Regions from separate parts of the Bacillus sp. UNCCL81 genome, predicted to be linked through region 1. Evidence: riboswitches for the same ligand, from Rfam matches in the RefSeq annotation. Region 1 holds a riboswitch; each other region holds the start of a gene.
The links. Region 1 has a riboswitch for S-adenosylmethionine ahead of BM319_RS17670 (methionine ABC transporter ATP-binding protein). Riboswitches for the same ligand answer to the same signal wherever they lie in the genome.
Positions count from the first base shown of each region.

Region 2: another riboswitch for S-adenosylmethionine. It lies ahead of metK (methionine adenosyltransferase); the one in region 1 lies ahead of BM319_RS17670 (methionine ABC transporter ATP-binding protein).
Region 3: another riboswitch for S-adenosylmethionine. It lies ahead of metE (5-methyltetrahydropteroyltriglutamate--homocysteine S-methyltransferase); the one in region 1 lies ahead of BM319_RS17670 (methionine ABC transporter ATP-binding protein).
Region 4: another riboswitch for S-adenosylmethionine. It lies ahead of BM319_RS08845 (trans-sulfuration enzyme family protein); the one in region 1 lies ahead of BM319_RS17670 (methionine ABC transporter ATP-binding protein).

Region 1 is NZ_FOMF01000008.1:158,518-161,602, reverse strand. It holds gene BM319_RS17680 (ASCH domain-containing protein) at 1-34, shown strand, start outside; gene BM319_RS25140 (hypothetical protein) at 40-474, shown strand; SAM riboswitch class I at 767-884, shown strand; gene BM319_RS17670 (methionine ABC transporter ATP-binding protein) at 1,061-2,077, shown strand; gene BM319_RS17665 (methionine ABC transporter permease) at 2,067-2,735, shown strand; gene BM319_RS17660 (MetQ/NlpA family ABC transporter substrate-binding protein) at 2,732-3,085, shown strand, end outside.
Region 2 is NZ_FOMF01000007.1:221,501-224,585, reverse strand. It holds gene pckA (phosphoenolpyruvate carboxykinase (ATP)) at 1-1,233, opposite strand, end outside; SAM riboswitch class I at 1,546-1,660, shown strand; gene metK (methionine adenosyltransferase) at 1,870-3,066, shown strand.
Region 3 is NZ_FOMF01000003.1:23,069-26,153, reverse strand. It holds gene mmgD (citrate synthase) at 1-360, opposite strand, end outside; gene BM319_RS06055 (hypothetical protein) at 361-585, opposite strand; cobalamin riboswitch at 753-951, opposite strand; SAM riboswitch class I at 1,569-1,681, shown strand; cobalamin riboswitch at 1,770-1,963, shown strand; gene metE (5-methyltetrahydropteroyltriglutamate--homocysteine S-methyltransferase) at 2,127-3,085, shown strand, end outside.
Region 4 is NZ_FOMF01000003.1:642,525-645,609, forward strand. It holds gene BM319_RS08840 (ATP-dependent DNA helicase) at 1-828, shown strand, start outside; SAM riboswitch class I at 908-1,011, shown strand; gene BM319_RS08845 (trans-sulfuration enzyme family protein) at 1,093-2,262, shown strand; gene BM319_RS08850 (trans-sulfuration enzyme family protein) at 2,268-3,085, shown strand, end outside.

The sequences.
Region 1 (3,085 bases):
ATGGGTTCATGAGTTTCGTCTCATCCAAGATTAATTTTTATGCTGTATAGACTGCTTCTTTACATACATATTGCTAGTGTAATTTTATCGATTGGTCCTTTTTTTGTATTGATTCCTATACTTAAAAAGCTGCATACCACACAGTCCGCGATACAACAGAGCTATTTGGATGTATTCCGGTTTGCTGTCAGATTGGCAAAGCATGCTGGGCATGTACTGGTTGGATCAGGGATCTTGTTGGTACTAGCGGGCCATTGGTCGTGGAAAACATCTTGGATTGTGATGACTATTCTTCTTTTGGTGAGTTCATTATTTTTCCTAGCTAGAGCCTTTTCACCGACCATTCGGAAATTCAGTGAACCAACCCATGACGGGAGAATGTTGATTCAGAAGCTTCGTCGATCTATCTGGATTTACATCGTTCTTTTGATGATCATGCTATGGTTCATGGTGGTAAAGCCTACATTATGGTAGGCACAATTCAAAAAAGCAGACAAGTTCTATCCTTGTCTGCTTTTTTTCCTTCTTTTAAATGAATTACTAATAAAAACTAAAAAATGTGTATCTAGACCTATTCCAAACGGTTTATGAAATAAGTTTCTTGATTTGAATATGAAGGACCTAAGACTTATGCCAAACAGTGTGTTTAATAAAATTACTATTATCAAAACTCAATTTTGACTAAAAAATTTAAAAATAGTTCTTGACGGATTATAAAAAGAGAGATAACATGAACACAATAATTTAAAAACTTAATAAATTCTATTACTTATCCAGAGAGGTGGAGGGACTGGCCCTGCGATACCTCGGCAACGGGTTTGTTGTTTCGTAACAAATACCGTGCTAATTCCTGCAAATCGTTCATGCGATTTGAAAGATAAGAAGTAAAGTGGCTTATATATTATAACCCCTCTTCTTATCTGTTTTCTTGGATAAGAAGAGGGGTTTTTTGATGAGGTGCCATAGGAGAAAAAGGGGGATATATAGTTATAAAACCTAGTTTTCAAATCTGTTTACTTAGTTATAGTGAATTGAAATAACTTGCATTGGGGGAAGTAATTTGATTGAAATTAAAAATGTCTCCAAGGTTTATCCTGGAAGACCACCAATTAAAGCTATAAATAATATTAATATGAAAATTGAGAAAGGAGAGATCTTTGGGATCATTGGTTTTTCCGGAGCAGGAAAAAGTACATTGATTCGTTGTTTAAATAGACTTGAGGAGCCAACAGAAGGATCAGTTTTCATTGATGGATTGGACTTAATGAAATTAAAAGATGAAGAGTTACGTAAGACACGTAGAAAAATTGGTGTCGTCTTCCAACACTTTAATCTACTTTCTGCCAAAACGGTATTTGATAATATAGCAATGCCGCTATATCTAGAAGGAAAAAAGAAACGAGATGTCCAGGAAAAGGTAATGGAGTTAATTGAATTTGTAGGACTTACAGGGAAGCAAGATGTATTTCCGGGCCACTTATCGGGAGGACAAAAGCAAAGAGTGGGGATTGCAAGGGCACTCGTAACAGATCCAGATCTTTTGCTATGTGATGAAGCTACATCTGCATTAGACCCTGAAACAACAAAGAATGTATTAGAGCTTTTAAGGAAGGTAAATAAATCCTATAATCTTACAATTTTCCTTATTACCCATGAAATGAGTGTAATTCGTGATCTATGCGATAAAGTGGCCGTCATTGATAATGGTGAAATTGTAGAAGAAGGTAATGTTTACGACGTATTTACGAATCCACAAAAAAGTATTACAAAGAATTTTGTTAACACAGTATTACAAAATGAGGTGCCATCTAAGTTATCGAAATCATTATCAAAGGGAAAATATTATCAATTAGTCTTCCTAGGTGACAAGGCAGGTAACCCATTATTATCAGAGGTTCTTAAAAAATTCGATATCCATTTAAATATTCTTTATGGATCCATTACAGAGCTACAAGAAAGACCTTATGGGAATTTGCTTGTGGCACTAGAAGGAACAAAAGAGGAAAGCGCAAAAGCTATAAAATTTATTTCGGAAAAGGGGATAGACGTAAGGGAGGTTGAGTTAAATGGAGCTTAATTGGGAATTCTTTTGGCCGCAGTTTTTGCAGGCAACTCAAGATACATTTCTAACTGTGCTAGGGTCATTTATTTTTGGCACAATCATAGGATTGCCGTTGGGTATAATCCTAGTTGTAACAAGGCCAGGTCATATAATGGAAAACAAACCTTTATTTACGTTGTTAAATACCATTATAAATATTGTTCGATCTGTACCATTTATTATTTTACTAGTTGCCATTATACCGTTTACTAGATTATTGACGGGAACGTCCATTGGTGTAATTGCAGCAATTGTTCCGCTTTCAATCTTTGTAGGACCTTATTTGGCAAGATTGATTGAGAATTCCATGCTAGAAGTTGATAAAGGGGTGCTAGAAACAGCCTATTCAATGGGAGCAACAAAGTTTCAAATCATCTTGAAGTTTATTTTACCTGAAGCGATTCCATCGTTGATTCTATCATTTACAACTGCAACGATTGGATTGATTGGATCGACTGCGGCAGCTGGTGCCGTTGGTGCTGGGGGATTAGGTGACTTAGCTATTACATATGGTTATCAGCGCTTTGAAACATTGGTTATTGTCATTACAGTTGTATTACTAGTAGTTATTGTTCAACTCATACAAAGTTTAGGAAATACGTGGTCAAGATATGTAAGGAGGAAAAGAGGATGAAAAAGTTTTTTACTATTTTTGCAGCATTATTATTAACGGTTTCGGTATTATCAGCATGTGGTTCTAAAGCATCATCAGGTAACGGAAAGGAGAGAACGGTTAAGATTGGTATTAACGGTGATGACTATGAACTTTGGAATATTGTACAAAAACAAGTAAAAAGTGAAGGCATTAAATTGAAAATTATTTCATTTTCAGATTATGTTCAACCTAACACAGCACTTAATGACGGTAGTCTTGATTTAAATGCTTTTCAAACGATTACGTATATGAACCAATTTAAAGGTGATCATAATTTAGATATTTCTGCGATTGGCTCGACGGTGATTGCGCCAATGGGAATTTACTCA
Region 2 (3,085 bases), on a different contig from region 1:
ACCAAGCATTTTTGCATATTCTACAGCTGGAAGCGGTAAGAATGGTGATCCGAAACATGTTGAGAATGTTACTTGTGGAGAAGTAACACCACGCTCAGTACCTGCTAATTTACTAGTAAATCCACTTAAGAAGTGGTACATAGCTTGCTCTTTTGTTAATCTACTGATTGGAGGTAATACTCCAAATGCATCAGCAGTTAAAAAGATAATTGCATGTGGATGTCCAGCAACGCTCGGCTCAATGATATTTTGAATTGCTTGCATTGGGTATGCAGCACGAGTATTTTCTGTTAAAGTTGTATCATCATAGTCAGCTAAACGGCTATCAGATTTAACAACAACATTTTCTAAAACTGTACCAAATTTAATTGCAGAGAAAATTTGTGGCTCTTTTTCAAATGTTAAATTGATACATTTAGCGTAGCAACCGCCTTCAATATTGAATACACCATTATCTGACCAACCGTGCTCATCATCACCGATTAGCTTACGATCTGCATCTGCAGATAATGTTGTTTTACCAGTTCCTGAAAGTCCAAAGAATAATGCTACATCGCCTTCACTACCAACGTTAGCAGAACAGTGCATTGGTAATACATTATTTTGTGGTAATAGGAAATTCATGATTGAGAAGATAGATTTTTTCATTTCTCCAGCATATTCCGTACCACCAATTAAGATAATTTTCTTTTCAAATGATACAATAACAAATGCCTCTGAATTTGTTCCATCAACTACAGGGTCTGCTTTAAATGTCGGAGCAGAAACAATTGTAAATTCTGCTTCATGCGTTTGAAGCTCTTGCTCAGTTGGGCGAATAAATAATTGATGAGCAAATAAGTTGTGCCATGCAAATTCGTTAATTACTTGGATAGGTAAACGATATTCAGTGTCAGCACCAGCAAATCCTTTAAATAAGAATAATTCGTTACGATCTTTTAAGTAGTTAAGTACTTTGCTATATAATTTTTCGAATACGTCAGCAGAGATTGGTTGATTTACTGAACCCCAATCGATTAAACTTTCAACAGATGCCTCTTTAACAATAAATTTATCTTTAGGTGAACGTCCAGTATATTTGCCTGTTGAAACGCTAACTGCTCCTGTTGACGTTAAAATTCCTTCTTGTCTTGTTAGGACTTTTTCAACTAACTCAGAAACGCTTAGTTGGTTATACATTTGATTACTAATAAGTAATTCGTTTAATTCAAAGTTTACATCAACTGTCTTCATATACTAATACCATCCTTTAAATATAATTTGTCTGCCATGTAGGTATCTCGATAAATAGTATAACACATTTATTTTAATAGTGTATACTATTAGTTAGCAAAATGTGTTATGAATTTGATTAAAAAATAAATTTGAGTAAAATTTACTTATTAAATGAAGTAAGTTATTTAAATGTAAATATAATAATTAGTAATTTCCCATTAAATAGAAATGAATGTAGAGATAAAGTTATTGTAGAATTATGTCTATGTTATGATGAAAATTGTTGACAAGAAAGTGAAATTTTAATATGATACTTTTCATACGGATACTCTCTTATCCCGAGTAGGTGGAGGGATACAGGCCCTACGAAGCCCAGCAACCTCACTTTTAGTGAAAGGTGCTGAACCTGATGCAAGACTTTTTTTTATGTCTTGGACGATAAGAGCGAAAGGCAAATAACCAAGAAACCTTTCCTCATGTAATATTTGATAAGAGGAAGGCTTTTTTTTTGCTCAAAACTTAAATACAGTGGCAATTTCGTAATTTACACTGAGTTATCTTTATCTTAAATGGGAAACATAGGAATAGGAACAAACTTTTTATTCTTATGTTGAGAAAAAAGAGATCCGTCAATTCAATTTAGGAGGGGACTCAATGTCACAACGTCGTTTATTTACTTCAGAATCAGTTACAGAAGGACATCCAGATAAAATCTGTGACCAAATCTCAGATTCAATTCTTGATGCAATTTTAGCAAATGATCCGAATGCTCGTGTAGCAGCGGAAACTTCAGTTACAACAGGTTTAGTACTTGTTGCAGGTGAAATTACAACTTCTACTTATGTAGATATCCCAAAAATCGTTCGCGAAACAATCCGTGAAATCGGTTATGACCGTGCAAAATACGGATTTGATGCAGATACATGTGCAGTTTTAACTTCTATCGATGAGCAATCAGCAGATATCGCTCTAGGTGTAGACCAAGCGTTAGAAGCTCGTGAAGGTAGCATGACAGATGAAGAAATTGAAGCAATCGGTGCAGGAGACCAAGGTTTAATGTTCGGTTTTGCAGTTAATGAAACACCTGAATTAATGCCACTTCCAATTTCATTATCTCACAAAATTGCTCGCCGTTTAACTGAAGTTAGAAAAAATGAAACAGTTTCTTACTTACGTCCAGACGGTAAAACTCAAGTAACAGTTGAGTATGATGAAAACAACAAACCAGTTCGTATTGATGCTATTGTTGTATCAACACAACATGGTCCAGAAGCTACTCAAGATCAAATTGAAAATGATATTAAAGAACTTGTAATTAAACCAGTTGTACCAGCTGAGTTAATTGATGAAAACACAAAATTCTTTATCAACCCAACAGGTCGTTTCGTTATCGGTGGACCTCAAGGGGATGCTGGTTTAACAGGTCGTAAAATTATTGTTGATACTTACGGTGGATATGCTCGTCACGGTGGTGGCGCATTCTCTGGTAAGGATGCAACTAAAGTTGACCGTTCTGCTGCTTACGCTGCACGTTACGTTGCGAAAAACATCGTAGCTGCTGGCTTAGCTGATAAAGCTGAAGTTCAATTAGCATATGCAATTGGTGTAGCTAAACCAGTTTCAATCGCTATTGATACTTTTGGTACAGGTAAAGTTTCAGAAGAAAAATTAGTTGAAGTAATTCGCAACAACTTCGACCTACGTCCAGCTGGAATTATTAAAATGCTTGACCTACGTCGTCCGATTTACAAACAAACTGCTGCTTATGGTCACTTTGGCCGTACAGATATCGATCTTCCTTGGGAGCGTACTGATAAAGCAGAAGTTTTAAAAACTGAAGCAGGTCTATAATAAAATGATTAAGGCTGAA
Region 3 (3,085 bases), on a different contig from region 1:
TGCAGTCAATGAACGTTCATCAAGGTTAATGTCATATCCTGCAAGCGCCGATATACCCGTACGAAGACCATCCATCGGGTGTGTATTCTCAGGAAGATGTTTGAACATATCCAAAAGTTCTTCAGGTATTACATATTCCCCCTTCAGATTCTTTTTCATTTCTGCTATTTCAATAGAATTAGGTAATTTTTCTTCTAGTAATAAATGGACAATATCCAAATACTCTTTTGATTCAGCTAGTTTTATAAGGTCATAACCCTTAATTACAATTTCGCTTTGCACTGTATCTAAAAAAGAAATCTTCGTTTCTGCTACAACAACACCATCTAATCCCGGATAAAATTTTTCTTTAGCTTCCATTTATATCTTCCTCCCATCTCCAAATAGCTCTTCACATATTATTTTGTAAGCCTTTTCAAGATTGTTTAAATGAACCTCCTTTTCATCACTTTTTCCTAAACGTTTTTTTATTCCTTCTGTTTGTTGTTCATAATAGGAGCTCAAATTAATTGACGGTTCAATACAAAAACCATTCATGATGCATGTTTTAAAATCATTGATAAAATACTCAACCGTACCAAACAACTAAACCCTCCTCATAATTTGAAATAGAAAATTGACAATAAAAAAACAACTTCTTTTAAGAAGAAGTTGTTAAGTCAGAACTCATGGTTTAATAAACATGTTTTTAATCAATTAAAAAAACATGCCACATTCGCTCGCACTTAACACCCCCTATCCGCGTAGGTATATGATGTGTGCTGAAACAGGCAGGTCTCCTGGCTTATGATCATCACTTTTCGAACCTTCCCATCTTCATTTTACGAAAAGACAGTGGATATTTCGAATCGCTCCTAAATACAGTTGCGGGACAGCGTCGGATTCTAACCGAACTTCCCTTTTAAGTAGATTACAAATCTCATAATCTACACCTGATTCTACACGTATCAAATTGTAAAACAAATTATAACAAACGTTTAGATAATTCACAATTGTTATAATTTAATGTTTTTACTTAACAATTCAATAATAATTATTTAAATATAAATAAAAACCGATTATGAGAAAAGTATTATTGAATTTAATTAAAACATAAAAAATATCCATAATTTTCCTAATATGAATGTAATGTCTACTAATTTTCTAACCCGCTACTTAATTCTTTTATAACGAATTTTAATCTCTATTCTTAAACAGCTAACTAACGTATTAGTTATATTAAAATATCTATATATTTTACATTTTTTTTAATTGGTAGAGTCGATTCTTCTTAATTTCAAATCTTTATCGTTACTTCGATCATATATATTCCTTAATCCATCAATAAACTCATCAGCTAAGTTTACTTTCCAAGTATCACTTACTTTTTTAGTTTTAATTTAACCGGCCTTTTAGCTGAAGCTTTTTAATTAAACTCCAATTTTGTTCCCATATCTAATTAAACTACCAAAATGTGAACAATCAATCCTACTTACGACTTTTTATTAAATTTATGAAAGTTTATTTTGACAGCCTGTGTTTATCGTGATAACATGACTATTAAATTCAAAACATTATAAATTATTTAACTCTTATTGAGAGAGGCGGAGGGACTGGCCCGATGAAGCCCGGCAACCATTCAGCAGTATTGTTGAAAAGGTGCTAATTCCTGCAAAGCATTTTTTGCTTTGGAAAATAAGAGAGGATTCCATAAATTTTGTAGCCCTCTCTATTTCAATTAGAGAGGGCTTTTTATTATTATGAGTGTTTTGAAGTTTTGTTAATAAAATTGAATAAAAAATGCATCAGGTGTTGTGAAAGTCATTTTCACAGCTTAAAAGGGAAGTTCGGTTAAAATCCGACACGGTCCCGCCACTGTATTGAGGAGCGACTTATCAATTTACCACTGTTTCAAAATTGAAATGGGAAGGGATAAGAAGTGTTGAGTCTAAGTCAGGAGACCTGCCTGTTGTATGCGCTTGTACCTACGGATGAATAGGGGGGAGTGAGGAGTACGTGTTTTGGGAACCAAAAGGTCTCAACTCAAGTTAACGATGCGTATGAGTCTCTCTTTTCTATTTTGAAAAGAGAGATTTTTTATTGAGACGTAAAAATCAGACATCAAAAAAACAAGGAGTGTATAAATGATGAAAAAAGTAAAAAGTTCTAATTTAGGTTATCCAAGAATTGGTGAAAAGCGTGAATGGAAAAGAGCACTTGAACAGTTTTGGGCAGGTAAACTAGAAAAAGAAGATTTTTTAAAACAAACAGAGGAAATTCGTATACACCATCTTCAAAAGCAAAAGAATCAAGGAATTGACTTGATTCCAGTAGGAGACTTTAGCTTGTATGACCATGTTCTTGATACGGCTGTTATGTTCGGTCTAGTGCCAAAGCGCTTTGAATATGGTGGAGGTAAAGTATCGCTAGAAACATATTTTGAGATCGCACGTGGTACGAAAGGTGCCGTTGCATCTGAAATGACAAAATGGTTTAACACAAACTATCACTATATTGTTCCAGAGTTGGGCGAAGTAGTACCTACTCTTGTCGAAAACCGTCCTCTTGAATTTTATAAAGAGGCTAAACAAAAACTTAATATTGAAGGAAAGCCTGTAATCTTAGGCCCGGTAACATTTGTAAAACTGTCAAAAGGCTATAATGAAAATGATTTTAAATCGGTCGTTAATCAATTTGTACCTCTTTATGCTAAGATTTTACACGATCTACAAACAGAAGGAGTAGAGTGGGTACAAATAGATGAGCCTATCTTATCAACGTCTATTTCAAAAGAAGAAGTTGCATTATTTAACGATGTCTACCAAACATTACGTGAAGCAGCACCTAACATAAAGCTGATTTTGCAAACTTACTTTGAGAGCATTGACAACTACCAAGATGTAATTTCACTTCCAGTTGATGGTATTGGACTTGATTTTGTACATGATAACGGTCAGAATCTAGCTTCGATTAAAAAGTATGGTTTCCCAAAGGATAAGATACTTGCTGCTGGAGTTATTGACGGTCGTAATATATGGCGTGCAAATCTTAATGATAAACATTCTATTCTTACACAAATTACGGAATTTGTTTCAAAAGAGCAAGT
Region 4 (3,085 bases), on a different contig from region 1:
TTCGTCAAAATCGCAGAGTTTTTTGATGAAAATTACGTATGCTACTATGAACTATATAAAAGTGAAGTTCATTTAAAGCTATTTTGCCTTGACCCATCTAAAGTTGTAAATGACGTAATAAAAAGATTTCGCTCAACAATTTACTTTTCAGCTACTTTAACCCCAATACAATATTTTCAAGATATGCTTGGTGATCAAAGTCGCGATTATACAATTTCAATCGATTCTCCTTTTCATAAGGAGCAATTGGAGGTAACAATTGACCCTCTATCAACGCGGTATCAAGATCGTGAAAGAAATTTAGAAAGATTAATTGATTCGGTATATAAAGAAATTACGAAAAGAAAAGGTAATTATTTAGTTTTTTATCCATCCTATCAATATTTAATTCAAAGTGTTGATTTATTTAAAGAGAAATACCCTACTATAAAAACAATCGTTCAAGAAAATGGTATGACTGAAATTGAACGAGAGGAATTCCTTTTACAATTTGATAGTCTAAATGAAGAAACGCTAGTTGGCTTTGCGGTATTAGGCGGTATATTCTCTGAAGGGATCGATTTAAAGGGTGATCGTTTAAACGGAGTCGTAGTAATTGGTGTAGGATTGCCGCAGATTTGTTTAGAAAGAAATATTTTAAAGGAGCATTTTAATTCGGTTGGAAAAAATGGGTATTATTATGCATATGTCTTTCCAGGTATGAATAAAGTAATGCAAGCGGGTGGAAGAGTGATACGATCTGAATCAGATGAAGGGACTTTATTACTAATTGATGACCGATATAAGAGTTCACTTTATCAAAGTTTATTACCTGAAGAATGGAAGTAAGAGTTAATAATTAAATAATTCAAAAAAAACAATTGATAATTATCAGAGTTTTTAATATACTTATCAATATAATTAAATAATCTTATCAAGAGCGGTGGAGGGACTGGCCCGACGAAACCCGGCAACTCTAGTAAAAACTAGAAAGTGCTAAATCCTGCAGGTGAAAAACCTGGAAGATAAGAGCGATATGTATATTTTGCGGACATAACCACTTCTTATTTTTTAGGAAGTGGTTTTTTATTTGACTAAAATGGGGGATTTATAATGACTAACACAAAAGAGGCTTTAAACACGAATAAAAAATCAATTGAAACGGTAGCTGTTCATGGAAGCAAAGGTTATGATCCATTAACTGGTGCGATTAGTTATCCAATTTATCAATCTGCTACTTTTAAGCATGCAGGTCTTCATCAATCGACTGGATATGATTATGCAAGATTACAAAATCCAACTCGTGAAGAAGTTGAAAATACTGTTGCAAAATTAGAAAGTGCAAATTATGGTGTTGCATTTTCAACAGGAAATGCAGCCGTTACTGCAGTATTAAGCTTATTTAAAAAAGGTGACCACCTAATTGTTTCAGATGATTTATACGGTGGTACATATCGTTTATTCGAAGAAATTTATTCGCCATATGGACTTGAGCATAATTTTGTAGATACGACTGAAATTGAAAATATTCTTGATGCACTTAAACCGAACACAAAAGGAATTTTTATTGAAACACCATCAAATCCAATGATGAAAGTAACTGATTTAAAAAGAGTAGTTGAGCTTGCAAAAGAACGAGATATAATTGTGATCGTTGATAATACATTTTTAACACCTTATTTCTTTAGACCAATTGAATTAGGTGCAGATGTTGTTGTTCATAGTGGAACAAAATATTTAGGTGGCCATAATGATACACTTGCTGGTTTTGTCGTAACAAATTCTGAATATACGAATGAACGAATTCGTTATTATCAAAAATCAACAGGAGCAACATTAGCTCCATTTGACTCTTGGTTGATCTTAAGAGGAATTAAAACATTACATTTACGTATGGAATACAGTCAAAAAAATGCAATTGTACTTGCGAAATTTTTAGAAAATCATCCGAATGTTACTGAAGTGTTTTATGTAGGGTTACCAACGCATAAAGGGTATTCAATTATTAAAGAACAAGCAACTGGATTTGGTGCAATGATTTCATTTAAAGTGAAAGATTTAAGTTTGGTTGAACAAGTATTAGGAAGTGTAAAAGTTATTACATTCGCAGAAAGCTTAGGTGGAGTTGAATCATTAATTACGTACCCACATACGCAAACTCATTCAGAAATGCCAGAGGAATTTAAAAGAAAGCTTGGTCTAGATGACCATACACTTCGTTTATCTGTTGGTATTGAACATATTGATGATTTATTAAATGACTTAGAAAATGCATTGGGGTGATGAGGATGCAATTTGGAACGAAATTAATTCATAATGGAAATGAAATAGATCAGGCAACAGGCGCATTAAGTATTCCGATTTATCAAACTTCAACATTTCATCAATTTGATATAGAGAATTTTGGTAAGTACGACTATGCAAGAAGTGGAAACCCAACAAGAGAAGCATTAGAAAATACAATTGCAAAGTTAGAAAATGGTGTTCGCGGTTTTGCATTTTCATCAGGGATGGCTGCAATCTCATCTGTATTGTCTTTGTTCTCAGCTGGAGATCATATTGTCATTTGTGAAGATGTATATGGAGGAACATTTAGAATCGCGACTAAAGTATTAAATCGTTTCGGAATCGATTTTACATTTGTAGACGCTTCTAATTTACAAGAGATTAAAGCCGGAATAAAGCCAAATACAAAAGGACTTTATTTAGAAACACCGTCTAATCCTCTTTTGAAAATTACTGATTTGAGTAGTGCAATCAAGATAGCAAAAGAAAATGACATCCTTGTCATTGTAGATAATAGTTTTTTATCACCATATTTACAAAGACCTTTAGATTTAGGAGCTGATATTGTCGTTCATAGTGCAACAAAATTTATTGCAGGCCATAGCGACGTAATCGGAGGGCTAGCGGTCGTAAATTCGGAAGAACTTGCAAATGATTTATACACAATCCAAAATTCATTCGGGGCAATTTTAGGTCCACAAGACTGTTGGTTAACATTAAGAGGATTAAAGACATTAAAAGTTCGTATGGATGCATATGAACAAACTGCATCAAAATTAGCAAATTGGCTTTTAGAACAAGAAGAAGTTGAGGATGTTTA